DNA from 4 places in the Pseudomonas sp. FFPRI_1 genome. Region 2 is predicted to be linked to each of the others. Evidence: riboswitches for the same ligand, from Rfam matches in the RefSeq annotation. Region 2 holds a riboswitch; each other region holds the start of a gene.
What was found. Region 2 has a riboswitch for cobalamin ahead of cobO (cob(I)yrinic acid a,c-diamide adenosyltransferase). Riboswitches for the same ligand answer to the same signal wherever they lie in the genome.
Positions count from the first base shown of each region.

Region 1 (7,411 bases), 1.9 Mb from region 2:
GGTGTAGATGGCATCGACGGTCTGACCGACCTGGAGTTTCTTCATGCGGACCTGGAGGTCAGGATCCTCAACCTTGAGGACCCTGACTTTGCCTTCCGGCGGCAGCAAGGTCACCTCATGCTGGTTCAAGTCGATCTGGGTGATCTTCGAGGTGACCTTGACCCGGCGAATAGCCTCGCCACCCGGGTTGGGATTGTCCGGGGTGGCACGCACCGTCACCGTTTCGTTGCTGACCCCGGGGGCGCCGCCAACGTTGGTGTCGAGCACGTAGGCGACCGAGCGCATGACCTGTATGTCGACCTTGTCGCCGACTTTCAGGTTGTGCAGGGCCTTGGCCTGGTCCGTGAGCTGGATCGGCACCGGGCTCTTGTCCAGGCCTTCTACCGTGACCTGGTAGTTGGCCGGGTCCACCGCCAGAACCTGGGTGACGATATGCCCCTCCATGGCTTGGCTGCCCAGGGGGATGTCTGCGGCATGAGCGCTCAGGCTCCAGGTGAACAGGGTCGAGGCGAAGGCACCAGCGTACGCAAGCGTGCGGAGCGGTTTCATAGGGTTGCTTTCCATGTGGTGGAGAAGATCCGGGGACGGCGCACAAAGTGCGCCTGTCAGAGCATAGACATTGATTGGCGATGGGGTGGCAATGCCGGCAGCGCAAGCAGGCACAGGCGCTGGACCAAGGGAAAGCGGCGCCAGGCCGGTGTGCAACCTCGATTGGCAGAGGCTGCCGGCGACCAGCAGGCCGCCGGCAGTCGTTGGGTCAGAAGCTATAGTCCGCGGTTACAAAGAATGAACGGGGCTCGCCCATCAACCATTGCTGGCCGCTGTTCTGCTGGGCCACGGCGTAACGCCGATCCAGCAGGTTGTTCAACTGCAGGCCCAGGCGCACATCGGGCAGGGCCTGCCAGCCCAGGTTGGCATCCAGCACCGTGTAGCCCGGGACATCGACGGTGTTGGCAGTGTTGGCATAACGGGCATCGACGTAGCGCAGGCCCATGCCGGCCTCCAGGCTCTGGGTCAGCGCCTTGTTGAGCCACAGGTTGGCGGTGCGTCGCGGCACATTGGTGGGGCGGTTGCCTGCGCGAGACAGCGGTTTTGCGCCGACCATTTCATTGAAATCATCGTATTCGGCACGCACCACCGAGGCGTTGCCCGAGACCTTCCAGCCCTGCTCCAGGGCCAGTTCCAGGGAGGCCTCAAGGCCGTCGGAGGACTGTTGGCCAACCTGTTGCGCCAGGCGCGTGACCGGGTCGGTGGTCAGGAGCTTCTTCTTGACGATGTGGTAGGCCGCCAGGGTCCATTCGCCACGGCCGCTCCAAAACTGCTGCTTGAGGCCGAATTCGGTCTGCTTGGATTCGGTCAGGTCCAGCTGCTGCTGACTCGGGCTCAGGCTGATCAGGTTGTTGACCCCGTCTTCGCTGGTGGAGTACTGGCCATACAGGGAGAGCTGGTCAGTGACGGCAAACACCAGGCCGGCTCGCCAGTTGCCACCGCTCAGGCTGCGGTCGCTGCGGGAATCGGCTCGCAGGTCATTGCGGTCGATGTGGTTCTGGTCGCGGCGAATGCCGGTGACCAGGGACCAGCGCTCCGACAGCTGCAGGCGGTTTTCGGCAAACAGGGCAAAGGTGCGGGTCGTGCTTTCGGTCTGCGCCGAGAACGGCGACTGACTCTGGAAGTAACCGGGAGCAGGGTTCCAGGGGGCGATGTAGTCACCCCCCAGGTCCTTGTAGGGCGAGTTGTTGGCCACCCCGAAGCGGATCCGGTTGTACTCCAGGCCGACCACGGTCCTGCTGTCCAGGCCGAACAGCGAGTGATTGAAGGTAAAGCTCTGGCGGTCGCCGATCTGTTCCTGGTCGTGCTTGATCTCCAGGTAGTCACCGCGCAGCAACTGGTCCCGGGCGCTGATCCAGTTGTAGGCCTCGGCGTTCCGCCAGTGGCGGCGGCTCTTGATGTAGTAGAGCTGGTTGCTGGCGCTGACGTCGTCGCTGAGCTGCCAGTCGGTATTGAAACGGGTCCACTCGTCGTTGTAACGCTGCACGGCGTTGCGCAGGTTGTAGTTCTTGTCCCGCAGGCTGTCGCGGTACTGGCCTGCGATCAGCGGGGTGCCGAAATAGTTCGAGGGTTCGCTCTCGCCCCGTTCATGGGCCAGGGTGAAGCTCAGGTCATCGCTGGCCTGCCATCGCAGCGCGGCGCTGAGCGCCAGGTTGCGGGATTCGCCATGATCCACCCAGCCATTGCTTTGTTGCTGGTTGAGGGTCAGGCGATAGCTGAGGGTGTCACTCAGCGAACCGCCACTGTCCAGGCCCAGTTGCTGGCGATCATTGGAGCCATACCCCAGGCGCAGGCGGTTGCGGATGTCACCGTCGAAGGGCTTCTTGGGGATCACATTGATCACCGCGCCGGTGGCCCCTTCGCCATACAGCACCGAAGCCGGGCCGCGAATCACGTCGATGCGCTCGATCATCCACGGGTCCACTGGAAAGGTCTGGCTGCCGGCGCCGGTGTACAGGCGTGCGCCGTCGAACAGGGTCATGACCGAGGTGTGCCCGGTAAAGCCGCGGGCCGACAGCGCGGTGTTGCCATTGCCCGGCGTGGCCGCGCTGGTGATGCCCGGTGAACGGGTGACGGCGTCCTGCACGGTCAGGTTGTTGCGGTTAAGGATGGCGTCGCTGCCGAGGCTGCTGGTGCTGGCCGGTGTCTCCAGGGCGCTCAGGTTGAGACGGGAGCCGGCGGGCAGGGGCGTATTCAGGGGCAGTTCAAAGTGCTCTGAAACCCCGCTGACCTGAGTCTCGGGCAACGCCAGGGAGGATTGCTCCTGCGCGAAAACCGAGGTGCACATGGCCATGCACGGCAAGAGGGTAAAACGCAGCGAAGGACTCGCCAGATATTGAAACAGAGAGTTACGGGACATGATTCCTACTACTGATAAGGAATGAATGAATCCCGGAGGGAACAACGCATAGGGAATCGCGGGCAGCCGCGCCCACGCAAACCGGACTGCGCCCGCCCACCGCGGGGTTGTCAAACGAAGTTGCAGGCCGGTCTCCGGGCTTGCGAGGGGCATGAAGCATTCACCTTCCCATGCCTTGGCACAGTGGTCTGTCGAATGCTTCGCTCGCTTACCGTTGCGGGGGCAGCGCCGGACTGATCATCGAAATGACGCACCGGCTTCCCGTTTAACCCCATGCACGACGACATGGGACACCTGAAACTGGCGCGCATGGGACCACCCTTGAGGGGATCTCGTCAATGGCATCAGGCCAGTAGGGCGGGCAGGAGGCGGGCTGTACGGAATAACCCGCTGACCGTGGTAATCTGCGCGCCGCCTGATCGGCGGCACAGCCCATTCACTCGGCTGCCGATGCCGGCGACAACCGAACGGAGAGACACGGATGTTTGACGAGTTGCTCTTCAGCCCCGAGCCGCCTGCCGGCGACGCTGCCTATGCGGGAGGCGGGGCCTGCCTGCCACAGGCGCTGGCTTGGCCACGTGACGCTGAAGGAGTGCCCTTGACCCACTTGCTGGCGATTCCAGGCAGCTGGTTTTGCCCGGCATTGAAGGGCAGCGGCTACTGGGTTTCGCTGTTCATCCCCTATCAGCCCGGCGAGGTGGCCCACTACCGAAGGCTGCGTGCCCGGGAGGGTGCCTGCGAAGCGGTGGTCATGGGTTACCTTCGCGCCGCAGCTGAACGCCATGAGGCGCCAGCGCCGCTGCTGGAACGGGGAAGCATCCGCCTGTTGGCGAACGCCGATCCTGACGATGACGAGAACCTGGCTTCCAAGCTGGATGGCGTGGATGCCTGGTTGCAGTCGGCGCTGTCCTTTCCTGCAGGGCGCCGGAGGCTGTCGATCTATGGGGGCGACCTGGACCAGGCGTTGCCTGCGCACAAAGGCATTCTGTCCGATGGCATGGGCTACCTGTTTCTCGATGAAGACTTTGCAGCACGGACAGGTGCCCAGCTCGGCGGGTTTTTCCTGCAACTGGGGTAGGCCCGCGAACGGGGAGCAGGACGCCTGTCCAGCACAACCCCGACCAGGATCGGAGCACCATCGATGACCTCAAGGACCAAGAGATAAAAGGCATGAGCCAGGACTACAACTTCTTTGCCGCGCAGCTGAAGAGTAACGCCGCGGTCAGCCTGACGGAGGTCAGTGGGCTGCTGCGACAGTGGTTTGGACTGATGCAGTTGCCGATCCAGCGCTATGGCAGTCCATCGGGCAAGGTCGTCAAGTTTGCCGAGAAAGGCTATGAGAAAGCGCTGTTGGCAAAGCAACGGCGAGGCTTTTACCTGTGGGACATGACCGGGGCCGATCAGAGCGCTGCCAGAAAAGAGCTGATCAAACACGAGCTGCTTGCGGCCTGCATTGACCCAAGCGCAGGGCCTGCTATTTGAAAACCGAGTGCTGCCAATGAACTCTGCTTGCTACTCAAGAGCAATCCTTTATCGAAAGGCTCAAGGGAAAAAACGCCTGGCCGGCTACAAGGACAAAATCGAGCTGCTTCTGCACTCGGACTTCGATCCGGCACGGCTTTTGCGCCTGCCTGAAACAGACAAGCTGATCAGCGAGCTGCAGGCCCGCAATGAAAGCAGCTGCGAGCCGCTGGAGTTTGCTTCGGCCGCTGCAAGCCTTGATTTTGCTTCATCCAGAATGGCTGATCGCAGGGTCTATCTGCTGATCGATGACGACTGGAAATACTGCGGAGCCTACAGGCTGGAAAGCGCGCGTAGCCTTTGTACAGGGTTCGACTTTGATCAAGCCAAAAGCGATGAAGTCCGGCTGATCAGCAGCGACTTTTGCACACAACTCTCCATTGATTACAGCGAGGATCGCGGTGTCGGGATCTTCGAGTGTTGCCTGAGAACCTACGCATCAACCTGAGCAAGCCTTGCTCGGCGGCGCCGACCTGCTGTCGATCCGGGAGCGCCGATCAGCGCCGCGGCAGTCAGGCATTGGCCCCGGTCCATCGCCCGGACTTCGCCGTGTTTCCCAAAAGCCTCTGTTGTCGCCGTGTCGGTGCGCTGGTGGGAAACAGCACTTCGTTCGGCTGAAAGCGGGCCAAGCCACAGGCGGCGGCTAGGCGTTGGCGCTGCTGGCCTCGGGCAAGCACCTGGCGAAAATTGTTCTGGTTCTGCGCCAGTCCCCCTATGTAACCGACCCCCGCCTGGAAATGACCACCATGGGCTTGCCACCAGGCAGCGATGGCCTGTGGCGCGGGCCAGGGCAGGTTCTCATCGGGGTCCATGGCGACATGGGTATCGTGCGGGTCGTCATTCGGGCCGGCATCGAAGTCCGGCGGGTCCTGCAGCTCCAGGTCGAGCAACGCCAGGTCAGCGCCGGTGATCAGGCTGAAGGCTTCGCCAGCGACCCGGGCATAAGGCGGCTCGCTCATCTGCTGGATCAGCCAGGGCACGCCAGCCGGATCACCCAGCAGGCCAATGGCCTGGATGCCGATGCGGCGTTGTTCGGGATGCTCGAGCAACTGGCGTATCCAGGCAATGCTCGGCTCACGCTGTTGCCAGGCCAGCAACACGCAGAGCGCACGGTACTGGAATTCCCCCGGTTGCTCGGCGAACGGGCGCAGCAGTTCCAGGGCGCTCTGATCACCCATCTGCGCGGTGGCCCAGTTGGCCCAGAAGCGCGTGGCGTCCTCCTGATGCAGGCGATGCAGGCGAATGTTCGCCATCAGGTCGTGCCGGCGCAGTTCGCCGGCAGTACGGGCGGCGCGGGCCAGCAGCTGGGGCTCGGCAGCGCAAAGCCCGGCCAGCAGGGCCGGGCCGGGGTCGTAGCGATGCATGCCGCAGGCCGCCAGGCCAAGACGGCGGAACAGCGGCACGGAGGAGGCGAGCATGGATTCGATCCAGGGCAACAGGCACTGCCAGTCGAGCCAGCCCAGGGCCATCAGGTAACCGCGCTCGGTGTCCACCGCGGTTCTCAAGTGTTCGCTGAGCCGCGCCAACAGGGGCGCATCCTCGGCCTCGAAGGCCAGCACCACACTGGCGAACATCTCACCGACGGCCCGAGGCCCGAGCTGCGCCAGCAGGACCTCCTGGCCCCGTGCACCGGCAATGCGCAGGCCGTCGAGATGCGCGTCGATGCGCTGGTCCAGCTTGTCGAGGTCATCCAGGTCGTAATGCGGTGCGCGCAATGCATGATCCCGCAGCAGGGCGAGGAAAGCGGCTTCTTCGGCATGCAGGTCAAGGACCAGCGGCAGTGTGTTCATCAAGCGTCGTTCCTGGTGCCGAGGCCGGCTGGGGCTGTGGGGTTAGTCAATGCGCAGGCGCCGGGTCCAGCTCGAGCCGTCGAACTCCATGACATCCTTGGGCCCGATGGACCACAGGATGCCGTCGGCCGCACTCAGGTGATAGCAGCTCTGTGGTGCCTCGTCGCCAAAGTCCACGGGCTTGAGCTTGCCGTCCTCGAGGCGATAGACGAAATGGGTGGAAGACAGGTACAGCTGTCCGTCGAACACCTCCATGCCCCAGAGGTCTTCCCGGGTGCTGTCATGCTCGATCACTTCCCATTGCTCGTCGCGGCCCCGCAGCAGGGTCCCGAGCTGGCCACAGGCATAGACATAACCGTCCGGCGCGCAGCGAACCTTGTACAGCGCCAGGTTGGTGGGACTGTTCTGCTGGGTGAAGCGAGCGCCGTCGTACTTCCAGATTTCGCCTTCCCAGCCGACGGTATAGATTTCCTGCTCGCTGAACCCATCGATGGACTCGAAGCTGGTGTCGGTGATCGGGGTGTCGCCGCCCTGGGCGCTCTGGTCGATGCAGCGCCACTGGTCTTCGCCGTCGCGTACATAGGCCTGCCGGCAAGTGCCCACGGCATAGGCGCGACCTTTGGCGATACCGCGGATTTCACGAAGGGGGCCGCGCTTTTTCGGGTCGACGCCGCAGGTTGCGATGGGGGCCTCCTCCTTGACTACGCCGCCGCCACTGGCCCGTACCGAACCATCGGTGCCCAGCACCAGGTAACGTTCGGCCGGCACGTGGCAGACGGTTCCGGAACAGGCAAGCCAGGGCACGGTGCCGGCGCCCCAGGTTCCACGATCCAGGGTGAACAGCAGTGAGTCGGCGTAACCTTCACTGACAGAGGCGTCGTTGGTGGCAATCAAATAACTCAGGTCTGAATAGCGAACAGCTCCAGTCGTAATGCTCAGTCCGCTGAATCGTGGATCTCGTGTATCCATGTTGCTCTCCGGGTGTAAATGAATTAACGGGCAGACTCACTGGCGAACATCTCGGCCACCGCCTTGCCACGCTCATGCGGATCACTGGTCATCGACGCACTAGCGTTGATCGGTTTCTCTGGCCCAGGGTCCTTGGCCTTGTCGTGATAACTGTTCAACTGGGCTTCCAGGCACTCCTGGCTGCAGTCTGAATCTGGAAAGGTTTTCTTCGCCGCCTTGGCCC
Region 1 is NZ_AP029168.1:3,968,303-3,975,713, forward strand. It holds gene ACZ5BO_RS17620 (hypothetical protein) at 1-549, opposite strand, end outside; gene ACZ5BO_RS17625 (TonB-dependent receptor) at 758-2,842, opposite strand; cobalamin riboswitch at 3,017-3,221, opposite strand; gene ACZ5BO_RS17630 (hypothetical protein) at 3,390-3,986, shown strand; gene ACZ5BO_RS17635 (hypothetical protein) at 4,079-4,390, shown strand; gene ACZ5BO_RS17640 (hypothetical protein) at 4,362-4,877, shown strand; gene ACZ5BO_RS17645 (TIGR02270 family protein) at 4,942-6,219, opposite strand; gene ACZ5BO_RS17650 (beta propeller repeat protein) at 6,262-7,188, opposite strand; gene ACZ5BO_RS17655 (PAAR-like domain-containing protein) at 7,212-7,411, opposite strand, start outside.
Region 1: it holds a riboswitch for cobalamin, as region 2 does, so the genes downstream of both, ACZ5BO_RS17625 (TonB-dependent receptor) here and cobO (cob(I)yrinic acid a,c-diamide adenosyltransferase) in region 2, are expected to answer to the same signal.

Region 2 (7,411 bases):
CAGCGCGGTGACCAGCGTGCTCTTGCCCGCATCCGAAGTGGTGCCCTGCACCATCAGCGTAGTCATGGGTGGTCCTTGCGATAGGCCTGCAATGCCTGCTCCAGGCGCGCCCAGTCAGCCTCGTCGGCGGGCAGGCCGAAACGCAGGCTGCTGTTGTGGGGGAACAGCCGCAGGAGAATGCCGCGCCGCGCCATGAATTGGTATAGGCCTTCGGCCTCGGCCGTGATCAGCCATTGGAACAGTGCGCAACCGCCCTGGGGCTTGAACCCATGACGGTCGAGGACTTCCACCAGCCGCTGACTCGCCGCCTCGCTGCGCAGCCGTTGCCGGGCATGCCCTTCGACGTCCTGCAGGCAGGCCTGTCCCACCACCCGGGTGGGCCCGCTGACCGCCCAGGGCCCGACCTGCTCGGCCAGCAACTTGAGCAGTCGACGCTCAGCCAGGACAAACCCCAGGCGCACACCGGCCAGGCCAAAGAACTTGCCGAACGAGCGCAGCACGATCAGCCCCACCTGATGGGCGTGCCGGGCCAGGCTCAGGTCCGGCGTGTTGTCCATAAAGGCTTCATCCACCACCAGCCAGCCACCGCGCTGGGCCAGCCGGGCATGCCAGTCCAGCAGGCGTTCCGGCGTCAGGCTCAGGCCCGTGGGATTGTTGGGGTTGACCACCACCAGCACATCGAGGCTGTCGAGAAAGAAGTCCACTTCCTGTTCCAGTACTTCGCGCACCCGATAACCGGTGCGGCGCCAGGCCTCGGCATGCTCGGCGTAACAGGGCGACAGCACCCCGACCTTGCCCGTGCGCCGCAGGCGCGGCAGCAATTGGATGGCTGCCTGGGAACCGGCCACCGGCAAGACTTCGCTGGCGCCGTAATAGGCACAAGCCGCCTGCTCGAGCCCGTCATCGGTTTCCGGCAGGCGCGCCCAGGCACGCAAGGGAATGGCCGGCAGCGGAAAGGGCCAGGGCGCCAATCCGCTGGACAGGTCCAGCCAGGCCTCTTCGGCGATCCCGTACTCCCGGGCCGCCTTGCGCAACCTTCCACCGTGTTCAAGCATAAAGCTCAGCCCCCAGGCAAAGAATCAGCAGCCACAGCCACACACCCCGTTGCACCAATTGCCAACCGCGATCGATGGAACCGGCACTTGCCGGCTCGCCTTCGCCCAAGGGCGGACGCTGATGCAGCTCACCGTGATAGATCGCCGCGCCACCCAGTTCCACGCCCAGGGCGCCCGCGCCGGCGGCCATCACCGGACCGGCATTCGGGCTGTCCCAGGTCGGCCCCTGGCGGCGCCAGCACTTGAATGCCAGGCGGGTCTTGCCCAGCAGGGCGTAGGTCAGGGCCACCAGGCGCGCCGGAATGAAGTTGAGCAGGTCGTCGATCTTCGCCGCCGCCCAGCCGAAGCGCTCGAAACGCTCGTTGCGATAGCCCCACATCGCATCCAGGGTGTTGCTCAGACGATAGAGCACCACTCCTGGCGCACCGGCCACGGCAAACCAGAACAAGGCGGCAAACACAGCGTCGCTGCCGTTTTCCAGCACCGACTCGGTGGCCGCACGGGCCACCTCAGTGCTGTCCAGTTCACTGGTCTGGCGGCTCACCAGAAACCCCACTCGCCGCCGAGCCTCATCCAGATCGTCACTGCGCAAGGCCTGGGCCACAGGCTCGACGTGCTCGCCGAGACTGCGCAAACCCAGGGCGCAGTACAGCGCCAGGACCTCGACCAGCCAACCGATGTAGGGCAGCCAGGAGAGTGCCGTCGCCAGCAGGGTCAAGGGCAGCACCGCGAGGACCCAGGCGGTCACTCCGTGGCTGCGCCAGCCACGGCCGGCAGCGTTGAAACGTTGCTCGATACGATCCGCCACTCGGCCGAACGCCACCAGCGGATGCCAGCGCTTGGGTTCGCCCAGCAGCGCATCGAGCGCCACCCCGGCGACACTCAGCAACGCCACACTCATTGACTCACTCCCCAGCAATTCTCATACAACAACTCACTCAACGGCCGTGGCTGCGCCCAGCCTTGCAGCGCCAGCATCGGTGCCGGGTAAAACTCGGTGACCGGCCCCAGGCACAACACCGCCACAGGCTTGGCACCGGCCGGCAACCCCAGCAGCTCGGCCAGGGCCTGGGGCTCGAACAGCGACACCCAGCCCATGCCCAGGCCTTCGCTGCGCGCGGCCAGCCAGAGGTTCTGAATGGCGCAGGACAATGAGGCCAGATCCATTTCCGGCAGGGTCCGGCGGCCGAACACATGCCGTTCACGCCCGTCCATCAATGCCGCTACCAGGACCTCGGCGCAGTCATTGATGCCCTCGACCTTGAGCTTCATGAACTCGTCGGAACGCTCGCCCAGCGCCTCGGCGGTGCGCACCCGCTCCTCCTCCACCAGCCGCTGGATCCGCCCTCGCAGCTCAGGGTCAGTGATACGGATAAAGCGCCAGGGCTGCATCAGGCCAACACTCGGTGCCTGGTACGCCGCTTCCAGCAGGCGCTGCAACAGCGCCGGCTCGACACTGCCGCCGGCGAAGTGACGCATGTCGCGCCGCTCGGCGATGGCGCGGTAGACCGCGTCGCGCTCGGCCGCAGAAAAAGCCTGATCAGTCACCCGCGACACCCTCAGCACCGACAGCCCCGTCGGGCAGGAACAGCGCCGCCACCGCCACCGGATTGGACGGGAAGTAGAAGTGCACATAAGAGGCGGTCATCCGCCCGTTGCGGTACACCGCTTCCGCGCCGCGGCCACCGTTGGGGCTCAGGCCCCGGGCTATGGGCTCAAGCTCGGTACTGGTCAGCGAATGGTGATAGGTGTGACCACGCAAGCTACCCTCCGGCAGCTCCACTGCCTGCAGGGCCAGGGCAGCCAGGCGCTTCTGCATCACCGCCTCACCGGGCAGCAAGCCGAGCAACTGCGCACGCTGGCCCTCGACGTCGGTCAGGCCATCCAGCAGGTACAGCATGCCGCCACACTCGGCGAGCAATGGCTTGCCTGCACAATGGTGAGCGCGGATGGCCTCCAGCATCGGAGTGTTCTGCGCCAGCGCCAGATGGTGCAGCTCGGGGTAGCCACCCGGCAGGTACAAACTGTCTGCCTCGGGCAATTGCCGATCGTGGATCGGCGAGAAAAAGCTCAATTGCGCGCCCATGGCCCGCAACAGGTCCAGGCTCGCGCCGTAGGTAAAGGCAAACGCCTCATCCCGCGCCACAGCGATGCGCACGCCTGCAAGCAACGGCTCGCAGGCTGCTGGCAGCGGCGGGGCAAACGCCACCGCCGGCGGCAGCGCCACTTCGCAGCTGCCAGCCAGGGCCTCGGCGGCAGCATCCAGGCGCAGGTCCAGGTCATTCAGCTCACTGGCCTGCACCAGCCCCAGGTGACGACTCGGCAGCTCGATCCCGGTTTCCCGGGACAAGGCGCCGTACCAACGTAAGCCTTCGGTGAGACTGCCCTCAAGCAACTGTGCGTGGCGCAAGGTGCCGACCCGATTGGCCAGCACTCCGGCGAACGGCAAGTCCGGCTGGTAGCGCGCCAATCCCAGGGCCAAGGCGCCAAAGGTCTGGGCCATGGCCGTGCCGTCGATCACCCCCAGCACCGGCACGCCGAAATGCCGGGCCAGGTCGGCGCTGGAGGGGCTGCCGTCGAACAGCCCCATGACGCCTTCGATCAGGATCAGATCGGCCTCGCCTGCAGCCTCCCAGAGCAGGCGCCGGCTTTCCTGCTCGCCAACCATCCACATGTCCAGCTGGTACACCGCAGCGCCGCTGGCGCGCTCCAGGATCATCGGATCGAGAAAGTCCGGGCCGCACTTGAACACCCGCACCTTGCGCCCCTGATTACGGTGCAAGCGAGCCAGGGCTGCGGTCACCGTGGTCTTGCCCTGGCCAGAGGCCGGTGCGGCAATCAATACCGCGGGGCAATGACGAATGTCGGTCATGAATTCACACTCACAGCTCGACACCTTTCTGCGCCTTGATGCCAGCCTGGAAGGCGTGCTTGACCACCCCCATTTCGGTGACCGTATCGGCCAGCTCGATCATTTCCGGCTTGGCGCCGCGCCCGGTTACCACCACGTGCTGCATGGGCGGACGGGCTTGCAGGTCACTGAGCACCTGATCCAGGTCCAGATAGCCGTGCTTGAGGGCGATGTTCAGTTCATCGAGCACCACCAGACCGATGGCCGGGTCGCTCAACAGCTCCCTGGAAACGGCCCAGGCAGCCTCGGCAGCAGCGATATCCCGCTGGCGATCCTGGGTTTCCCAGGTAAAGCCTTCGCCCATCACATGAAACCGCACCTGCTCTGGAAAACGGCGGAAGAACAACTCCTCGCCCGTGCTGTTGCGGCCCTTGATGAACTGCACCACGCCGCACTGCATGCCATGCCCCATGGAACGCGCCAGCATGCCGAAGGCCGAACTGCTCTTGCCTTTGCCATTGCCGGTCAGCACCAGCAGTAGCCCGCATTCATTCGGCGCGTTGGCAATGCGCTCATCGATCACGGCTTTTTTGCGCAACATGCGCGCCAGATGGCGCTCGTCACGATCGGGGGATTCACTCATGGGGCAGCTCTCCGTTGGGGCTGGGGAACGGCGGGCAGGAAAACAAACAGATGGCGTCAGCCTGGCATCGCCCACCGTGATGCCGTTGGATGGATCAGGCCGGTCTCCGGGCTCATGAGGGGCATGGCTGCCGGACTGCGCGCCTTCCCGTGTCATCGACACAGTGGCATCCAACGCAGTCTTGACTCATCTACCGTTGCGGGGGCAGCGCCGGAATCGTCGCCCATTCCATCGCTGGAACAGGCCCTGACCGGCTTCCCTGTTTCACTCTGTCGGCCACCGGCCACAGAGCACCTGAAACAAGTCGCGAAGGTTAGAGGGTTGGGGGTGGAGCGTCAATTAAAGCCGGCTGTCGCTCACCGCACAAAACTGCACTGCATCAACAAAATGACGCCAATCTTGTGCCACACTCAGAGCAGTGATATCAAATAGCCACATTCCCGGACATGAAGTCCAGCCACACAACAATAAGGGGTGAGTTCGATGCAAGGCATGATCATCAGCAATCCAAAACTGGAATTTATGCGCCCGATGCTGGAACGCTGGTTCGATTGCATTGACCGCTACAACGCGATTCGCGGTGATAACGAAACCCCGTACTGGTTCGACGAACAGGCCAACCTGGGACTGCTCTCCGCAGCAGCCTGGATGGCCGAGATGGTCAGCCTGGAACACAGCCCGAGCAAAAAGCAGCAGGAAGAAGGTGCTCGCAATGCCCGCACCGACCTGTACCTGGCCACCAAGGAGGAGCGCGCCTATCTCCAGGTCACCCAACGCTGGCCACGGGTCAACAGCCTGCACCTGACCCAGGCACTGCTGGACATCGCCAGCGACGCGAAAAAGATCAGCTACGCCAGCGACTTGAAGCTCGGCTGCCTGTTCGTGGCCCCACAAAAGGCCCAGCACAGCGCCACTCCCGAAGAACTCCAGGACATGCTGGATGAATTGCAGAAGGAACACTGCTGCGCAGTGGCCTGGTACTTCCCCTACGCCTATCGCAAGCTGCGCAACGACGCCGGCAACTATCACCCCGGGGTCGCTGTACTGTTCAAGGAAGCACGCTGATCGGGCGGAACCATCCACTGGCTATGCTCCTCTATGACTACGACGTCCGTGCACTCATAGGGAAATTCGCATGCTCAACGCTCGCCACGCCTTGCTTATCGCCATTGCCGCCAGCCTCACGGCCTGCGGCGAAACCTCCAGCCTGCAGGTTTCGGACGGCACCGGACCGACCCCCAAACTGCCGGAGCCCAATCCGACGCTGATTCCGACGGTCAACATTGCCCCGGCCGTTGGATGGCCTCAGGGGGCGAAACCCGTGGCCGCGCCCGGCACCCAGGTCAATGCCTTCGCCGAAAACCTTGACCATCCGCGCTGGCTCTATGTGCTGCCCAATGGCGACGTGCTGGTGGCAGAAACCAATGCGCCGCCCAAGCCGGATGACAGCCAGGGTATTCGCGGCTGGATCGCCGGCAAGGTGATGGGCCGGGCCGGCGCCGCAGTACCCAGCGCCAACCGCATTACCCTGCTGCGGGATCAGGACCACGATGGCGTGGCGGAAACCCGCACGGTGCTCCTGGAGAACCTCAACTCGCCCTTTGGCATGACCCTGGTGGGCAATGACCTGTACATAGCGGATACCAACAAGCTGCTGCGCTTCCCCTACCAGAGCGGCGACACCCGGATCAGCGCAGCCGCCAGCACAGTGGCCGAACTGCCCGGCGGCCCCCTCAACCATCACTGGACCAAGAACGTCATCGCCAGCAAGGACGGGAGCAAGCTGTACGTCACCGTGGGCTCCAACAGCAACGTCGGCGAAAATGGTCTGGACAAGGAACAGGGTCGGGCGGCGATCTGGGAACTGGATCGCGCCAGCGGCAAGCACCGCCTGTTTGCCACCGGCCTGCGCAACCCCAACGGCCTGGCCTGGGAACCCACCAGCGGCGCACTGTGGACCGCAGTCAACGAGCGGGACGAGATCGGCAGTGACCTGGTGCCGGACTACATCACCTCGGTCAAGGACGGCGCCTTCTATGGCTGGCCCTTCAGTTACTACGGGCAACATGTGGATGTGCGGGTCAAACCCCAGAACCTCGACCTGGTGGCCAAGGCGATCGCTCCGGACTACGCCGTCGGCCCGCACACGGCGTCGCTGGGGCTGGCCTTCGCCGAAGGCAGCAAGCTGCCAGCACCGTTCACCGAGGGCGTCTTCATCGGCCAGCACGGCTCCTGGAACCGCAAGCCCCACAGCGGCTACAAAGTGATTTTCGTCCCCTTCAGTGCGGGCAAACCCCAGGGACAACCTATCGACGTGCTCAGCGGCTTCCTCGACAGCGACGAGAACGCCATGGGCCGCCCGGTGGGTGTGGTGATCGATCAGCAAGGCGATCTATTGGTCGCCGATGACGTCGGCAACAAGATCTGGCGAGTTTCCGCTGCCAAGACACAATAGATTCAGCGCTTGCGGCACAGGCTCAAGCCGTCCCCCAAAGGCAGCAACGACAGGTCGATGCGCGAGTCATCCTTCAAGGCGCGATTGAGCGCCTGGATGGCTCGGGTGTCTTCGCTTTGCGCATCGACCTCCAGCACTCGACCGCTCCACAAGGTGTTATCGAACACAGCCAATCCTCCGACCCGCAGCAAGCGCAATGCGTACTCCAGATAGACCGGGTAATTGGCCTTGTCGGCGTCGATAAAGATCAAGTCGAAGCTCTCGCCCTGCCCTGCTCGCTCCAGCTTGACGAGCGTCTCCAGCGCAGGCGCCAAGCGCAGCTCTATACGCTGATCGAGACCGGCCTCCTGCCAGTAACGACGGGCCGTCGCGTTGTAATCGCCAGGAAGATCACAGCAGGTCAGCGA
Region 2 is NZ_AP029168.1:5,888,160-5,895,570, forward strand. It holds gene ACZ5BO_RS26120 (cobyric acid synthase) at 1-66, opposite strand, end outside; gene cobD (threonine-phosphate decarboxylase CobD) at 63-1,055, opposite strand; gene cbiB (adenosylcobinamide-phosphate synthase CbiB) at 1,048-1,956, opposite strand; gene bluB (5,6-dimethylbenzimidazole synthase) at 1,953-2,603, opposite strand; gene ACZ5BO_RS26140 (cobyrinate a,c-diamide synthase) at 2,596-3,927, opposite strand; gene cobO (cob(I)yrinic acid a,c-diamide adenosyltransferase) at 3,938-4,549, opposite strand; cobalamin riboswitch at 4,630-4,862, opposite strand; gene ACZ5BO_RS26150 (hypothetical protein) at 5,033-5,614, shown strand; gene ACZ5BO_RS26155 (PQQ-dependent sugar dehydrogenase) at 5,685-7,004, shown strand; gene ACZ5BO_RS26160 (class I SAM-dependent methyltransferase) at 7,007-7,411, opposite strand, start outside.

Region 3 (7,411 bases), 950 kb from region 2:
CAAGGCCCGCTACCAGTTCATGCTGGATAACGCGGAATACTTCGTGCGCACCTTTATCCGCGGCCCGGTGTGCCGCGGGCAGATCGCTACCGACGTGATCCGCGACAACTTCTGGGCATTGTTCCAGGCGCCGGAACACGACCTCTACATCACTGATCCGGCGTATCGCGGCCAGGCCACGCCGCTGCTGGCCATGCCTGGGCAGAACGACGATGTCGGCAGCGTGCTGGGCCTGTGGTTGTCCTACCGCGACAAGCGCAACGAGTACGAGGTCCTGCGCCGTGACTCCTATGCCGATGCTCCAGCGCCCAGTTGGTCGACCCTGTGGGCCGGCAACGACAACGCGCTGCTGAGCATTTTCCGTCACTTCGACAGTGCCTCGGTGACCAAGGGCCTGATCGGTGAAGTGCCGCAGACGATGTGGCTGTTCGACTACCCGCTGCTGGAGCGCACCTACTATCAATTGGCGGTGAACTTCGACGTGTTCGGCAACGTCTCGCACCAGGCCCAGACCCGGCTGTACTTCGACCTGATCCGCAATGGCGCGGAGCAGAACTTCCTGCGCCTGATGCCCGCCGGCACCCGCGAGGATTTCCTCGACGATTGGTACCAGAACAGCGGCAAGTTCAAGATGTGGCTGGATTACGAGTCCATCGACGACGACAAGCGCAGCGCTCTCAAGCTTGACCTCAAGGACCCGAAAAAGGATTTCGCCAACCAGTTGTTGGCCCGCTATGGCGACCTCAACGCCAAGCCGGACCCGATCAACCGCTGTGACAGCGCCTACTGCTCGCGACCCAATATCGACCCGGCGCTGCAGGATGCCGAACAGGCCCTGAGCCGCCTGGCGTCGCGTCCGGCAGCGGGGCTCAAGGTCATCGACCAGTTACCGGAAACGACCTTGCTGCGGATCCAGACCCTGAGCGGCAAGCGCGAGTTCTACAGCATGATGCGCAACCGCGCCCACAGTAACGTGGCCTTCATGCTCGGCGAATCCTTGCGCTACCAGCCAGGCCTGGACACCCTGACCATTTACCCGGGTATTCTCAGCAGCTACCCGAACTTCATGTTCAACGTTCCGGCCGAGCAGGTGCCGGATTTTGTCCAGGCCATGCAGCAAGCCCGCGATGGCGCGAGTTTCGAGAAAGTGGTGGAGCGCTGGGGCATTCGTCGCAGTCACCCGCAGTTCTGGCAGTACTTTCACGATCAGACCCGCTATCTGCAGGAAACCGATCCGATAGAAGCGGGTGTCCTGGACATGAACCGCTACGAAAACCTCTGATAGACCGTCGTTGTCCGCCCACGGGCCGCTGCTGGCGGGGTCGTGGGCGGCCCCTACCAAGGTCTATCCCGACAAAAATACTAGGACTTTGTCAGCGGCGTCGATTGGCGTAAACTGCGCCCACGTCTGCGAGGAACCACCATGAGCGCCATAACCATTACCGACGCCGCCCACGATTATCTGGCTGATCTGCTATCCAAGCAGAACACCCCGGGGATTGGCATCCGCATTTTCATCACCCAGCCAGGGACTCAGTACGCCGAGACCTGCATCGCCTACTGCAAGCCGGGCGAAGAGAAACCCGAAGACAAGGCCCTGGGCCTGAAGAGTTTCACCGCCTACATCGACGCCTTCAGCGAAGGTTTCCTCGATGATGCGGTGGTCGACTACGCCACCGATCGCATGGGCGGCCAATTGACCATCAAGGCGCCCAACGCCAAGGTGCCGATGGTCAATGCCGACAGCCCGATCAACGAGCGGATCAACTACTACCTGCAAACCGAGATCAACCCGGGCCTGGCCAGCCATGGCGGCCAGGTCAGCCTGATCGAGGTGGTGGAGGATGGCATTGCCGTCCTGCAGTTCGGCGGTGGTTGCCAGGGTTGCGGCCAGGCCGATGTGACCCTGAAGGAAGGCATCGAGCGCACCTTGCTTGAGCGCATCCCCGAGCTCAAGGGCGTTCGTGACGTCACTGACCACACGCAGAAAGAAAACGCCTACTACTAAGGCGTTCGCTGCGACTTGAAAAAACGGCGCCCCGTGAGCGCCGTTTTTTTATGCCGCAAGCCGGCGAATAGGCCCTGAGCCTTGCACCGATACCGAAGACGCCTTCGCTGGCAAGCCAGCTCCTACAAGGTGTCAGGCACGGCAATGATGGGAGGCGCCCAACCTCGTAGGAGCCGGCTTGCCGGCGAATAGGCCCTTGAGCCTTGCACCGATACCGAGAACGCCTTCGCTGGTAAGCCAGCTCCTACAAAGCGTCCAGCGCGGCAATGAAGGGAGGCCCCCAACCTCGTAGGAGCCGGCTTGCCGGCGAATGGGCCCTCGAGCCCTGCACCGATACCGAGAACGCCTTCGCTGGCAAGCCAGCTCCTACAAGGTGTCAGGCACGGCAATGATGGGCGGCACCCAACCTCGTAGGAGCCGGCTTGCCGGCGAATAGGCCCTTGAGCCCTGCACCGATACCGAAGACGCCTTCGCTGGCAAGCCAGCTCCTACAAAGCGTCCAGCGCGGCAATGATGGGAGGCGCGCAACCTCGTAGGAGCCGGCTTGCCGGCGAATGGGCCCTCGAGCCTTGCACCGATACCGAGGATGCCTTCGTTGGCAAGCCAGCTCCTACGGGTGGGCAGGTGGGCTCAGGGGCGGTAGAGGTGGGCGTGCCCGGCGCGGTACAGCGAGGATTCGCTGAATGCATCGGTGGCCAGCACCCGGCCCACCAGGATCAGTGCCGTGCGCCGGAAGCCCTTGGCCGCCACCTGATCGACGATGTCCGCCAGGGTTCCCAGGGCCCAGTCCTGATCCGGCCAGGTGGCGCGGTGCACCACGGCAATCGGGCAGTCGGCGCCGTAGTGCGGCAGCAGTTCGGCGACGATCTTCGGTAGGTGATTGACCCCCAGGTGGATCGCCATGGTCGCGCCATGGGCCGCCAGGCTGGCGAACTCCTCGCCGGCCGGCATCGCGGTCTTGTCGGCATAGCGGGTGAGAATCACGCTCTGGGACACGTCCGGCAGGGTCAGTTCGGCCCCCAGCAACGCGGCGCAGGCGGCGGTGGCGGTGACCCCGGGGATGATCTCGAAGGCAATGCCCAGCTCCCGCAGGCAGCGGATCTGCTCGCCGATGGCGCCGTACAGGCTCGGGTCGCCGGAATGCACCCGGGCCACATCCTGGCCCTGGTCATGGGCTTGCTTGATCACTTCGATGATCTGTTCCAAGTGCAGTTCGGCGCTGTTGACCAGCCGTTCGGCGTGATGCCCTTCAAGCACCGCCTGGGGCACCAGGGAGCCGGCGTAGATGATCACCGGGCAACGCTGGATCAGGCGCAGGCCCTTGACGGTGATCAATTCGGGGTCGCCGGGACCGGCACCGATGAAGTAGACAGTCATGGCTGTTTCCTGTGAAAAAAAGGCGGTAGCGCCGCTTCAGATGAAGATTGCTCATGATCGAGGGCGGGGATTATCGGCGATTCTACCGGCAGGCGGCCAATGCCAGGGTGGCCTGGGCGTATTTCTGGCGGGGCACCCAGAGCCTGGCGGGCTGCTGATGCAGGTGCTCGGCCAGGGCCAGGGCAGCGCTTTCGGCCACGCCGTAGCAGCCGGTACGCTCGAAGGCGATCTGCGAGCGATGGCTCAGGCGCAGGGCGTAGGGGGCGAGTTGACTGCTGCTGAAACAGGTCAGCGGCAGTTCCAGTTGCTCCGCCAGTTGCAGCAGGCCGGGCTCGTTGCGCTTGAGGTCGATGCTGGCCAGGGCCAAGACCTGCGCGGTCTGCAACTGGTGTGCCGCCAGGACCTGGTCGAGCAAGGCGCGCAGCGTGGTCACCGGGCAGCCTTTCTGGCAACCCAGGCCGACCACCAGGGTCGGCGCTGCGCTTGAATCACTCATGCCGAGTACGGGGCCGCACCCTTGCGCCGGAACAGCCAGGCGCTGATCAGCCCCAGGGCCAGCCAGAACGCGGCATTGGTCAGTTGCGAGGCGATCTTGAACTGCGCTTCCAGGGCTTCGGGAGCCAGCATGGAGTGCACTTCCGGCTGTGGCGCGCCGATCACATGAGGGACGGCGATGATGGCCGCACCCAGGATCTTCAGCAGCCAGTTCTGGGCGAACACGATCAGCGCGATGCCCACGGCGGTGGAGGCGGCGGTGCCGACCCACCAGACCTGGCGCTGCACCAGATCGGCGGCCGCGGTGCCCGGCAATTCCGGTGGCAGCCCCAGGGTGGGCGCCAGGCAGAAGGTGGCGTAGCCGGCCAGGCCCCAGAGCAGCCCCTGGGAGGTGCGGTTAGGTGCGCGCAGGGTGTAGAGCCCGGCCAGCATCAGGGCAAAACCCACTGCCACCACCAGGTTGCCGCCGGTGGTGGACAGCACGCGCTGCCAGCCGTCTTCCGGTTCCCAGGCTTCGGCGTCGTGGCTATGCCCGGCCATGGCGCCCTCGGCGTGTTCATGGACTTCGGCCGCGGGGGCCTTTTCATAGGTTTCCGCCTGGAGGATCAACGGGGCGACCCAGAAGCTTTGCAGCAGGGTCAGCAGCAGGGCGGCCAGCAGCCCGGTGAAACCTGCGGTTTGCGCGATACGCTTGATCATCTCGGCAGGCCTCAGTGGCAAGGGAACGCGGCGCTGTGGCGGGTATCGTGGGCAGCGTTGTGCACCGCTTCGATATGGGAGAAACCGGCGAAGTACACCAGGCACGCGCCCAGGATCGAGGCACCGATGGCGGCCACCAGGCGCTGGCTCAGGGTGGAGGTGCTGGTGGTGGTATGGCTGGTGCTGCTGATGATCGACATGGCGCTTCCCTTTGGAGTGTCGGCGGGGAGCGGCGCAGGAAAACCCCGCGTGACGGCCACGCAGGGTTTGCAACAGCGCCCGCCCACCGCGGGTTTGTTATCTGTGTGTTGCGGGCCGGTCTCCGGGCTTGCGAGGGGCAGGGCAGTGTCATGCCGTGCCGGCAAGTGTCGCCTTCCCATGCCTTGGCACAGTGGATTCGACACTTCGCTCGCTTACCGTTGCGGGGGCAGCACCGGACTGGTCACGACTTTGTAGTAAAGCACGTGATTCACCGGTTTCCCGTTTCACCCTGTGAAGGGCACCCGTAACAAGGCGCGTAGCAAATCATGGGCGGGGCAGGGGCGTCAATTGCCATGAACGCAGGCGCAGGTGCCGGCTGGTCGGCGCATTGCCGATTGACCGTCTCCCGCGCTCTGCGTAGCCTTGCGCCTTCGAGGTTCTTCGGCCAGGGGTCGAAGCTAAGAAGGGAACGCGGTCGATGCCGCGGCTGCCCCCGCAACTGTGAAGGGTTTGATTGCTGCAAGGCCACTGCACGAGCGTCGACGACGCCGGCGGGAAGGCGCAGCAAGCGCCGGTGCCAACGACCGGCCAGCCCTCAGCCAGGAGACCTGCCTCGATCCAAGATTCTCACTACAACCGGGCGGGGTGATCCGGTGGCGAAATCTCCGTGCGCCTGGCGCTGCGGCTCTCGTCCCGTTTGCCCACCTGCTTTGCCAAAAGGGCATCCGATGAAAACACTGGCCAAACTCCCTGTCACCATCGTCACCGGCTTCCTTGGCTCGGGCAAGACCACCTTGCTGCGGCACATGCTGGACAACGCCCAGGGCCGGCGCATTGCAGTGATCGTCAACGAATTCGGCGAGCTGGGCATCGACGGCGAGATCCTCAAGCAGTGCTCCATCGGCTGCACCGAGGAAGAGGCCAGCGGCCGGGTCTACGAGCTGGCCAACGGCTGCCTGTGCTGCACCGTGCAGGAAGAGTTCTTCCCGGTGATGCGTGAACTGGTGGCGCGCCGTGGCGACCTGGACCACATCCTCATCGAAACCTCCGGCCTGGCCCTGCCCAAGCCCCTGGTCCAGGCCTTCCAGTGGCCGGAAATCCGCAGCGCCTGCACCGTCGACGCAGTGATCACTGTGGTCGACAGCCCGGCGGTGGCCGCCGGCACCTTCGCCGCCTTCCCCGACCAGGTGGACGCCCAGCGCAAGCTCGACCCCAACCTGGACCACGAATCGCCCCTGCATGAGCTGTTCGCCGACCAGCTGTCCAGCGCCGACCTGGTGATCCTCAACAAGACCGACCTGATCAGCCCCGAAGACCTGGCCAAGGTCCGCCTGGAAGTGGCCGAGGAGCTGCCGCCGGCGGTCAAGGTCATCGAAGCCAGCAGCGGGCGCCTGCCCCTGGACGTGCTGCTGGGCGTGGGAGCCGGCTCCGAGGAACACATCGACAGCCGCCACAGCCACCACGACCATCACCACGACGGCGATGACGATCACGACGACCATGATCACGATGCCTTCGACTCGATCTCCATCGAACTGCCGCAAGCCGATGAAAGCCTGCTGCTGGACGCCCTGACCCAGCTGGTGGTCAAGCACGGCATCCTGCGGGTCAAGGGGTTCGCTGCCATCCCCAACAAGCCGATGCGCCTGTTGATCCAGGGCGTGGGCACCCGTTTCGACAAGCACTTCGACCGCAAGTGGGGCGCCGATGAGGCCCGCACCACGCGCCTGGTGCTGATCGGCCAGGAACTGGACGCCGCCCAGCTGGAAGCCCAGCTGCGCGCTGCCCTCAGCGTCTAAGCCATGCACCTGCTCAGGACCCAGCCCGGCGGTTTCGTGTCGGATGACAACATTGCCGACCTGGGACAAACCCCCGCCGAGCTGGTGATCCTGTGCAGCGGCGACTCCAGCCTGGCGCTGCTGGCGGACGCCGCCGAGCAGCTGCCCGCGGACTACCCCAGCTTTCGCCTGGCCAACCCGATGCAGGTGCAGAACCACGCCTCGGTGGACCTGTATGTGGACCAGGTGCTGCGCCACGCCAAGGTCATCCTGATTTCCCTGCACGGCGGCATCGCCTACTGGCGCTACGGCGTCGAGCAGTTGGTGGAACTGTCCCAGCGCGGGGTGCAATTGATCCTGGTGCCGGGTGACGACCGCCCGGACCCGGAGCTCAGCGACTTGAGCACGGTTGCTGCCAGTGAGCGCGACCGCCTGTGGCAGTTTTTGCGCCAGGGCGGGCGCGACAACGCGCTGAATTTCTACCGCTGCCTGGCCAGCGGCCTGTTGGCGCGCGACTACCCCTGGAGCGAACCGCAGACCCTGCCGCGCACGGCGATCTACCACCCGCACAAAAGCCAGGCCGCCCTTTGCGACTGGCAGGCCGACTGGCAGGAGGGACAGGCGGTGGCGGCGCTGCTGTTCTACCGCTCGCACCTGCAGGCGGCCAACACCGGCTTTATCGACCTGTTCTGCCGGCGCTTGCTGGCGGCGGGCCTCAACCCCTTGCCCATAGCGGTGGCCAGCCTCAAGGAGCCCGGTTGCCTGAGCCAGGTGGAAGACTGGCTGGATGAAACCGCGGCCGCGGTGATCCTCAATACCACCGGCTTTGCCCAGTCCAGCCCCGAAGCCCCGC
Region 3 is NZ_AP029168.1:4,940,895-4,948,305, reverse strand. It holds gene ACZ5BO_RS21880 (fatty acid cis/trans isomerase) at 1-1,282, shown strand, start outside; gene nfuA (Fe-S biogenesis protein NfuA) at 1,424-2,008, shown strand; gene cobM (precorrin-4 C(11)-methyltransferase) at 2,639-3,385, opposite strand; gene ACZ5BO_RS21865 (cobalamin biosynthesis protein) at 3,468-3,881, opposite strand; gene ACZ5BO_RS21860 (CbtA family protein) at 3,878-4,579, opposite strand; gene ACZ5BO_RS21855 (CbtB domain-containing protein) at 4,591-4,779, opposite strand; cobalamin riboswitch at 4,876-5,101, opposite strand; cobalamin riboswitch at 5,198-5,410, shown strand; gene cobW (cobalamin biosynthesis protein CobW) at 5,509-6,579, shown strand; gene cobN (cobaltochelatase subunit CobN) at 6,583-7,411, shown strand, end outside.
Region 3: it holds a riboswitch for cobalamin, as region 2 does, so the genes downstream of both, cobW (cobalamin biosynthesis protein CobW) here and cobO (cob(I)yrinic acid a,c-diamide adenosyltransferase) in region 2, are expected to answer to the same signal.

Region 4 (7,411 bases), 2.9 Mb from region 2:
CCGCAACCTGCTGCTGGACTCGCTGATGGGGGGCTTCTGGGTGGCGGCCATGCACTTCAACCCGCTGCCGACCACCACCACCCTGGGCATGATGGCGATGCACAACATGGCGCTGGGCGGGGTGCGCTTCTTTTTCGCCGGCTGCGCGGCCCAGGCTCTGGGCATCGCTATCGCCCTGTGGCTGTTCGGCGTGTCATTCGTGACCCAGAGCAGCCCGATGCAGGTGTATGCCTGCCTGCCGATGCTGACCCTGTACCCGCTGTCCCTGGGCTATATCTGCTACCAGCAGGCGGTGACCCTGGGCCGGCACAAGCGCGAGCTGCTGGCCCTGAGCCGCACCGACAGCCTGACCGGGCTGCTCAACCACGGGGCCTGGAAGGATCAGCTGGAGATCGAGTTCCAGCGTTGCCGGCGCCAGGCCCAGGGCGGCGCCATTGCCCTGATCGACATCGATCACTTCAAGGCCATCAACGACACCTACGGCCATGTGGCCGGCGACGTGGTGCTGCGCCAGCTGAGCAGGATCCTCAGGCAGAACCTGCGGGCCAGCGATCAGGCCGGACGCTACGGTGGCGACGAGTTCTGCGTGATCCTGCCAGACGTGCCCCTGGAGCATGCCGCCGAACTGATGGAAGCCCTGCGCGGGCGTTTCGGCGCCCTGGGCTACGAGCAGAGTCCGGCGTTGCAGGTCAGCCTGAGCATCGGCCTGGCGGCGTTCAATCCCGAGCACGGGGACGCCATGGGCTGGCTGAACGACGCCGACCAGGCGCTGTACGCGGCCAAGACCGGCGGCCGCAACAACGTCACCTGCCATCCGCCGGAGTCGCCTTCGCGCCGAGTGTTGAACCCTCTGTAAGGCCTGCCCCTTGCCGGTGAAGGCATCTGTGAGGGGGGCCGTGGGATTGGCGGTGCTCCCTTCGCCGGCAAGCCGGCTCCTACGGACGGTGTGGTGGGTAGGAGCGGGCTTGCCCGCGAAGGCGTCGGTAGGGACGCCGTGGGATTGGCGGTGTTCCCTTCGCCGGCAAGCCGGCTCCTACGGACGGTGTGGTGGGTAGGAGCGGGCTTGCCCGCGAAGGCGTCGGGAGGGACGCCGTGGGATTGGCGGTGTTCCGTTCGCCGGCAAGCCGGCTCCTACAGACGGTGTGGTGGGTAGGAGCGGGCTTGCCCGCGAAAGCGTCGGTAGGGACGCCGCGGGATTGGCGGTGTTCCCTTCGCCGGCAAGCCGGCTCCTACGGACGGTGTGGTGGGTAGGAGCGGGCTTGCCCGCGAAAGCGTCGGGAGGGATGCCGCGGGATTGGCGGTGTTCCCTTCGCCGGCAAGCCGGCTCCTACGGACGGTGTGGTGGGTAGGAGCGGGCTTGCCCGCGAAGGCGTCGGGAGGGATGCCGTGGGGTTGGCGGTGTTCCGTTCGCCCGCAAGCCGGCTCCTACGGACGGTGTGGTGGGTAGGAGCGGGCTTGCCCGCGAAGGCGTCGGGAGGGATGCCGTGGGATTGGCGGTGTTCCCTTCGCCGGCAAGCCGGCTCCTACGGACGGTGTGGTGGGTAGGAGCGGGCTTGCCCGCGAAGGCGTCGGGAGGGATGCCGTGGATTGGCGGTGTTCCGTTCGCCGGCAAGCCGGCTCCTACGGACGGTGTGGTGGGTAGGAGCGGGCTTGCCCGCGAAAGCGTCGGGAGGGATGCCGTGGGATTGGCGGTGTTCCGTTCGCCGGCAAGCCGGCTCCTACGGACGGTGTGGTGGGTAGGAGCGGGCTTGCCCGCGAAGGCGTCGGGAGGGATGCCGTGGGATTGGCGGTGTTCCCTTCGCCGGCAAGCCGGCTCCTACAGGGCGGGGTGCAGGCGTCGGGCCAGTTCCAGGGCGGTGCGGCCGCTGGCGATGCCCGGCACCAGTTGGGTGAAGGGGATGTCGATCAGCCGCTCCTCGCGCACTGCCCGCAGCCGCGACAGCACCGGGTCAGTGTGCAGCAATTGGCGCTTGCGTGTGGCCGGCGACCATAGGGCGTCGGCCAGCAGCAGTACGTCGGGGTCCCTGACCAACAGCGTCTCGCTGTCCACCACGAGGCGGGGGCGGTCGAGGTCGGCGAAGCGGTTGCGCGCGCCGGCGGCTTGCAGCAGCACCCCGACAAAGCCCCGCTGGCCCTGGCTGGCGAGGCCATTGACCTCACTGTCGAGGTAGAACACCGAGGGTGCCGTGCGGCCCTGGTAGAGGGTTGCCGCCGCGGCAAGGTCGGCATCCATCTGGGCGATCAGTTGCCGCGCGCGGTCTTCCTGGTGCAGCAAGCGGCCCAGGGTCGACAGGTCGCGGCGGATATGCCCGAAGTAATCCTGGTCATGCCCGGCGCAGGCCGACTCCAGCAGGTAGCTGCCGACGCCGATGGCCCCCAGGCGTTCCCGGGAGCTGAAGTTGTCGGGAAAGGCCGAGGCAAAACCGCCCACCACCAGATCCGGCTTCAAGCTGTAGAGCACCTCGGCCGAGGGGTACTGGCGTGAGATCACCGGCACCCCGTGGTACTGGCCCTGGCGCTGGGCCTGGCCATCGTCGTCGAGGTAGGCGACGCCGATCATCGAAGGGCCGGCGCCCAGGGCCAGCAGCAGGTCGGCGCTGTGCTGGTTGAGGGCGACGATGCGCTGCGGTGGCCGCTCGAGGTGCCAGCTCCGGCCACAGTTCTCATAGCTGTCCGCCAGGGCCGGCAGGCAGGCCAGCCAGAACAGGGCGCCGAGTATCGGTCTAGGCATCCGCAGCCCCGGCGTAGGGGGACGGGATCAGCAGGTCCGACACGGCTTCACCCTCCCGCAGATGGCCCTGCACCAGGCGCAGTACCTGGCTGTCGTCACTGACCCGGTACCAGCAGCCGTCGGGGTGCACGGTCAGCACCGGCCCGAGGTTGCAGGGGAACTGGCAAGCGGTGCGGGTCAGCAGCACGCCGCCGGGTTTCTCCATGAGATCCAGGCGCAGCAGTTCGCGGCGCAGCGTCTTCCACAGCGCCAGTGCACCGCGTCGCACGCAGCGCGGGCCGGTGCAGAGAAACACCTGGCGGGCATGGGGCGGCACCCGGGACCAGTCCGGGTCGCTGGCCACCGCATTGACGTTGTCGCACGGCAGGTGCCGCTCGCGCTGGCCGATGCTGGCCCAGGCCTGGGCCGCGTCCAGCCCGCGACGCCCCAGGGCCTGGGCGGTGACCCACAGCTTGGGCGCCTGGGGGTGGGCCTGGGCCAGGCGCCCCAGTTCATCGCGCAGCCAGTCCAGGTAGGCGCTGTCGGACGTGGGTTCCAGGTCCACCACCAGCAGCGCTGCGCCGTTCCCGGGCAAGGGTTCGTCCAGGGCCGCCCAGAGGCTGTCGAAGCCGTCCAGGGTGTCGATCACCCGCGGGGCTTCGCCCTCGCCGCACAGGGCCTTGAGCGCCTTGCGAAAAGCCTCGCCCAAGGCCCCGCCTTGCAGGCCGGGGCCGACGAACAGCACCCGTTGATAGTCTTCATGCATGTCGGTCGGCCTCAGAAGCGGTAGGTGTAGCGCACTTCGGTGGTGAAGGGGCGCCCGAGGTTGTCCACCGCCGGCGAGGTGCTGGTCATGCTGGTGGCGTAGTCGCGGTCCAGCAGGTTCTCCACCAGCAGGCTCAGGCGATGTCGCTGGGGGCCATCGAGGTAGCGGTAGGCGTCGGCATCCACCACCGAGTAGTGGCCGTAGTCGACCTTCTTTGGGCTGTCGATCTGGCCGATGTAGCGGATCGCGCCGCCCACGCCCCACATCCGGTCCAGCGACTCGAAGCCCAGGCGCGAACGGGCGAAGAAACCGGGGATGTTGCTCAAGGTCACGCCGTTGCGCGACTCCACCAGGTTGCGGGTCAGGTCCGCCGAGAGGTTCCACTGCGGGCTGAACTGCCAGCGTCCGTCGGCTTCGATACCGCGGACCCTGACCTGTGCCTCGCCGTTGACGAAGTGGATCCCATCGAGGGCAATCAAGTCATCGATCTTGCGCCGGTAGGCGGTGACGCTGGCGTTGAACTCACCGGCCAGCAGGCTGCCCTTGTAGTCCAGGCCCAGCTCGGCATTGACGCTCTTTTCCGGCTTGAGGTCGGGGTTGCCCTTTTCGTCGTCCTCGTTGGCGTAGAGTTGCTCGGCGTTGGGCAGCTTGAAGGCGCTGCCGTACTGGCCGCGCAGTTGCCAGTTAGCGTTGAGCTCATACAACGACGTGAGCATGCCCACCGTGGCGCTCTCGCCGCCGCTGATCTTCTCGTGGCGCACGCCGAGGCTCGGGTGCCAGTCGGGCAGGGCCTCGAACACCGGGCGCAGCTGGGTGTACAGGGCGCTGGCCCGGGCCTGTTTGTCGTCGATCTTGAGCACATCGTCCTGGCCCTTGAACCACTGGTTGTCGCTGCCGAACACCAGGACGTGGCCGCCGTCCAGTTCGGCCTTGCCCTCGGCCTGCAGGCCCCAGTCGGTGAAGCCCCAGTAGTCGTTGTGGTTGATCACCTTGGTGGCGCCGGTCTCGGTGCTGTTGATCCGCGTGTAGCGGGTGTCCCAGTCGTTGACATGGCCCTTGACGAAGTAGCTGAAGCGTTCGTCCAGGCGCTGTTCGAAGGTCGCGGTGGCGATCTGCTGGATACGGTCGTTGGTGGTCTTCTTGTTGTTCACCGCCCGCGCGAAATCCAGGTTGGCATCGCTGTACTGGTAGAACAGTTCCAGGCGCGAGTCGTCGGCAAAACCCTGGATCGCCTTGGCGCCGAAGGTGCTCACCTCATAGGCGCGTTTCTTGTCCCGGGTGCTGGCGCTGTAGGCGCTGTTGCGAAACGGCTGGTAGCCATCGGAGACGTTGTGGCTGACATAGGCCAAGAGGCCCAGGTCGCCGAAGCCGTTGCTGACGATCCGTTCCACCCGGGCATCGCCGCTCCTGCCCATGAAGCTGTCCAGGCCCAGGTTGACCTCGCCCGAGGCTTCGCGGGTTTGCGGGCTGCGGGTGACGATGTTGATCACCCCGGCCACCGCCTGGGTGCCGAACAGCAGGCTCTGGCCGCCCTTGAGCACTTCGATGCGCTCGATGGCGTTGGCCGGCAGGGTGTCCAGGTACAGGCCGCCGTACAGGCGGTTGTTCAGGCGCACGCCGTCCAGCAGGATCAGGGTGTCGTCGTTGCGTCCGCCCAGCAGCGAGTAGGTGCCGTAGTCGAAGGGGCCGTTCTTGGGCGCCACGTACAGGCCCGGCACGTACATCTGCAGGACCCGGGTGATGTCGCTGCTGGGGCCGGCTCGCTCGATCTGCTGGCGCTCGATGATCTGCACCTTGCTGCCGAATTTCGCCATTTCGGCGACGGTGGTGGACTCCACCGATGGCGCGGAAACAAATTGCTGTTCAAGTCTGAGGGGACCGTCATCGGCCAGGAGCAGGGGGCTGAACAGGCAGCCGAGCAAGGCGCCACTCAGGGAGTGGCCAGGGGTGCGCCAGGTGCGCACAAGGGACGTATCGATTGTGGTCATTCTTGGTCTTCTCGAAGGTGACTTCGGGAAGCATGCAGGAGAAGGTATCGGCCACGCGCACGAGACCATACCGGCCCATGCCCGCCCACCGCAGGATTGCCAAACACAGGCTTCAGGCCGGTCTCCGGGCTCACGAGGCTCGCTGCATTCGCCTTCCCATACCCAAGTACAGTGGCCTGTTGAATGCAGCACTCGCTTACCGTTGCGGGGGCAGCACCGGACTTGCCGCAAAGGGCTCACCGGTTTCCCGTTTCACTTCATGCACGGCGGCATGAGGCACCTGAAACTGGGCGGCATCTGAACATTGCGCCACAGCTTCGTCAACGTTGCACTTGCATGCAGGTGTTGCCGGGGGCCGGGGATGAACGCCGGTCGGCTGCAAGCCGCTGTGGCTGGGGCTGGCGGATTGCGGCCGTGGCAATCCGGCGGCGCGCCTCGCGGAGCGGCTGCCCGGGTGACGCGGCGCCATGGCCCGTGAGAGCGCCGGGGTTGTTGGGCGCAGCCTGTGTCTGCGAGCGTGGTTCGAGCCCGGGGCTAGAGCAATGCCGGATCCTGGACCAGGGCCGCGTTGCGGGTGGTCCAGCCTCTGGTGGCTGGCGTCAGGTGGAGCTGCGCCTGGGTCGCTTGGCGCGCAGGGCAGGCCAGCAGCGAAACCGCCCGCACCGTGTCCCCCGGTTGCAGTTGCAGGCGCTTGGCGGTCAGGCGGTCCACCAGCAGGCTGCCGGAGACCAGGCGCCCGGGGGCGGCGGTGATGCGGCAGTTTTCCAGGCGCCGGTTGTGAATCAGCCAGATCGGCGCCTGGTCGTCCGGGCTGCCTACCCGCAGGGGCAGGACCTGGCTTTCCCGCACGCTGCGGACCTTGGCCACTTCGGCTTCGATCAGCGGCCCGCCGTCGAAAATGTCGATGCAGCCCTGATGGCTGAAACCTTCGTCACGCAGGATGTTCAGGGCCTGCTCGGTGCTGGCGTGGGCCTGGCCGATGGCGGCCTGGGCCTGGGGGCTGAGCAGGCAGGTGTAGAGCGGCTGGCGCGGCATCAGTTCGGCGATGAACGACTTGCTGCCCAGGCTCGACAGGCGACTGGCCTGCTGGAAACCCATCTTGAAGAAGTGCCGGCCCAGGCTGTCCCAGAACGGCGAGCGGCCCTGGTCATCGAGCTGGCCGCGCAGTTCGGCCACCAGTTTGTCGCCGAACAAGCCAGGGTACTCGGCGACGAACAGCAAGCGCGCAGTGGACAGCAGGCGGCCGGTGTAGCCCTGGCGCTGGTCGCGCCGCAGGTACAGCGAGCAGAGCTGGGATTGCCCGGTCATCTCGTTGCACAGGAACAGGGTCGGGATCTGTTTCTCGATGCCCAGCTCCGGGGCACTGCCATGGGTGGTGCCGACCCGGTAGTTGTAGCAGGGTTCGCGCAGGCCGATGGCGCCGCTCAGGCCACAGACCCCGATCACCTGCTGCTCGTCGTCCTCCATCACGAACAGGTAGTCGGCGTCGGCCCGCTCCACCTGGCCGGCAAACGCCCGTTGCGCCCAGCGCAGCCGATGGGCCAGGTGCTCGGGCTCGGAGGAGAGGTTGTTCAGCTCGCGACAGCTGCCTTCCAGCAGGTTCAGGACCGCCGGCAGATCGGTGAGGCGGATCGGACGCACGATCATCGAACAACTCCTTGTCGCGTTCCCGGGCAGTGGCGACGCCGGGACGGTAGTGACCCGCGGTTCACAGGGCAACGCCCCGCACCGCTTCGCCCGGGGTCAGTTGCAGGGCCTGCAGCATCGATGCATCCAGGCCGACCACATCGCCGGGGGCTTCGTCGAGGGGGGCGACGATGGCACGAAACCCCTGCAACCGGTCATTGCTCAGCAACCAGTGCCGGCCCTGGCCACTCTGGGGGCTCAGGTGGCAGATCGCGACGCGGCTCTGGATGATCGAGCGTAGCTGGTTATTGCGCGCCTGCA
Region 4 is NZ_AP029168.1:2,985,982-2,993,392, forward strand. It holds gene ACZ5BO_RS13310 (diguanylate cyclase) at 1-856, shown strand, start outside; gene ACZ5BO_RS13315 (ABC transporter substrate-binding protein) at 1,817-2,731, opposite strand; gene ACZ5BO_RS13320 ((2Fe-2S) ferredoxin domain-containing protein) at 2,724-3,476, opposite strand; gene ACZ5BO_RS13325 (TonB-dependent receptor plug domain-containing protein) at 3,488-5,464, opposite strand; cobalamin riboswitch at 5,563-5,763, opposite strand; gene ACZ5BO_RS13330 (arginine N-succinyltransferase) at 5,999-7,111, opposite strand; gene ACZ5BO_RS13335 (arginine N-succinyltransferase) at 7,173-7,411, opposite strand, start outside.
Region 4: it holds a riboswitch for cobalamin, as region 2 does, so the genes downstream of both, ACZ5BO_RS13325 (TonB-dependent receptor plug domain-containing protein) here and cobO (cob(I)yrinic acid a,c-diamide adenosyltransferase) in region 2, are expected to answer to the same signal.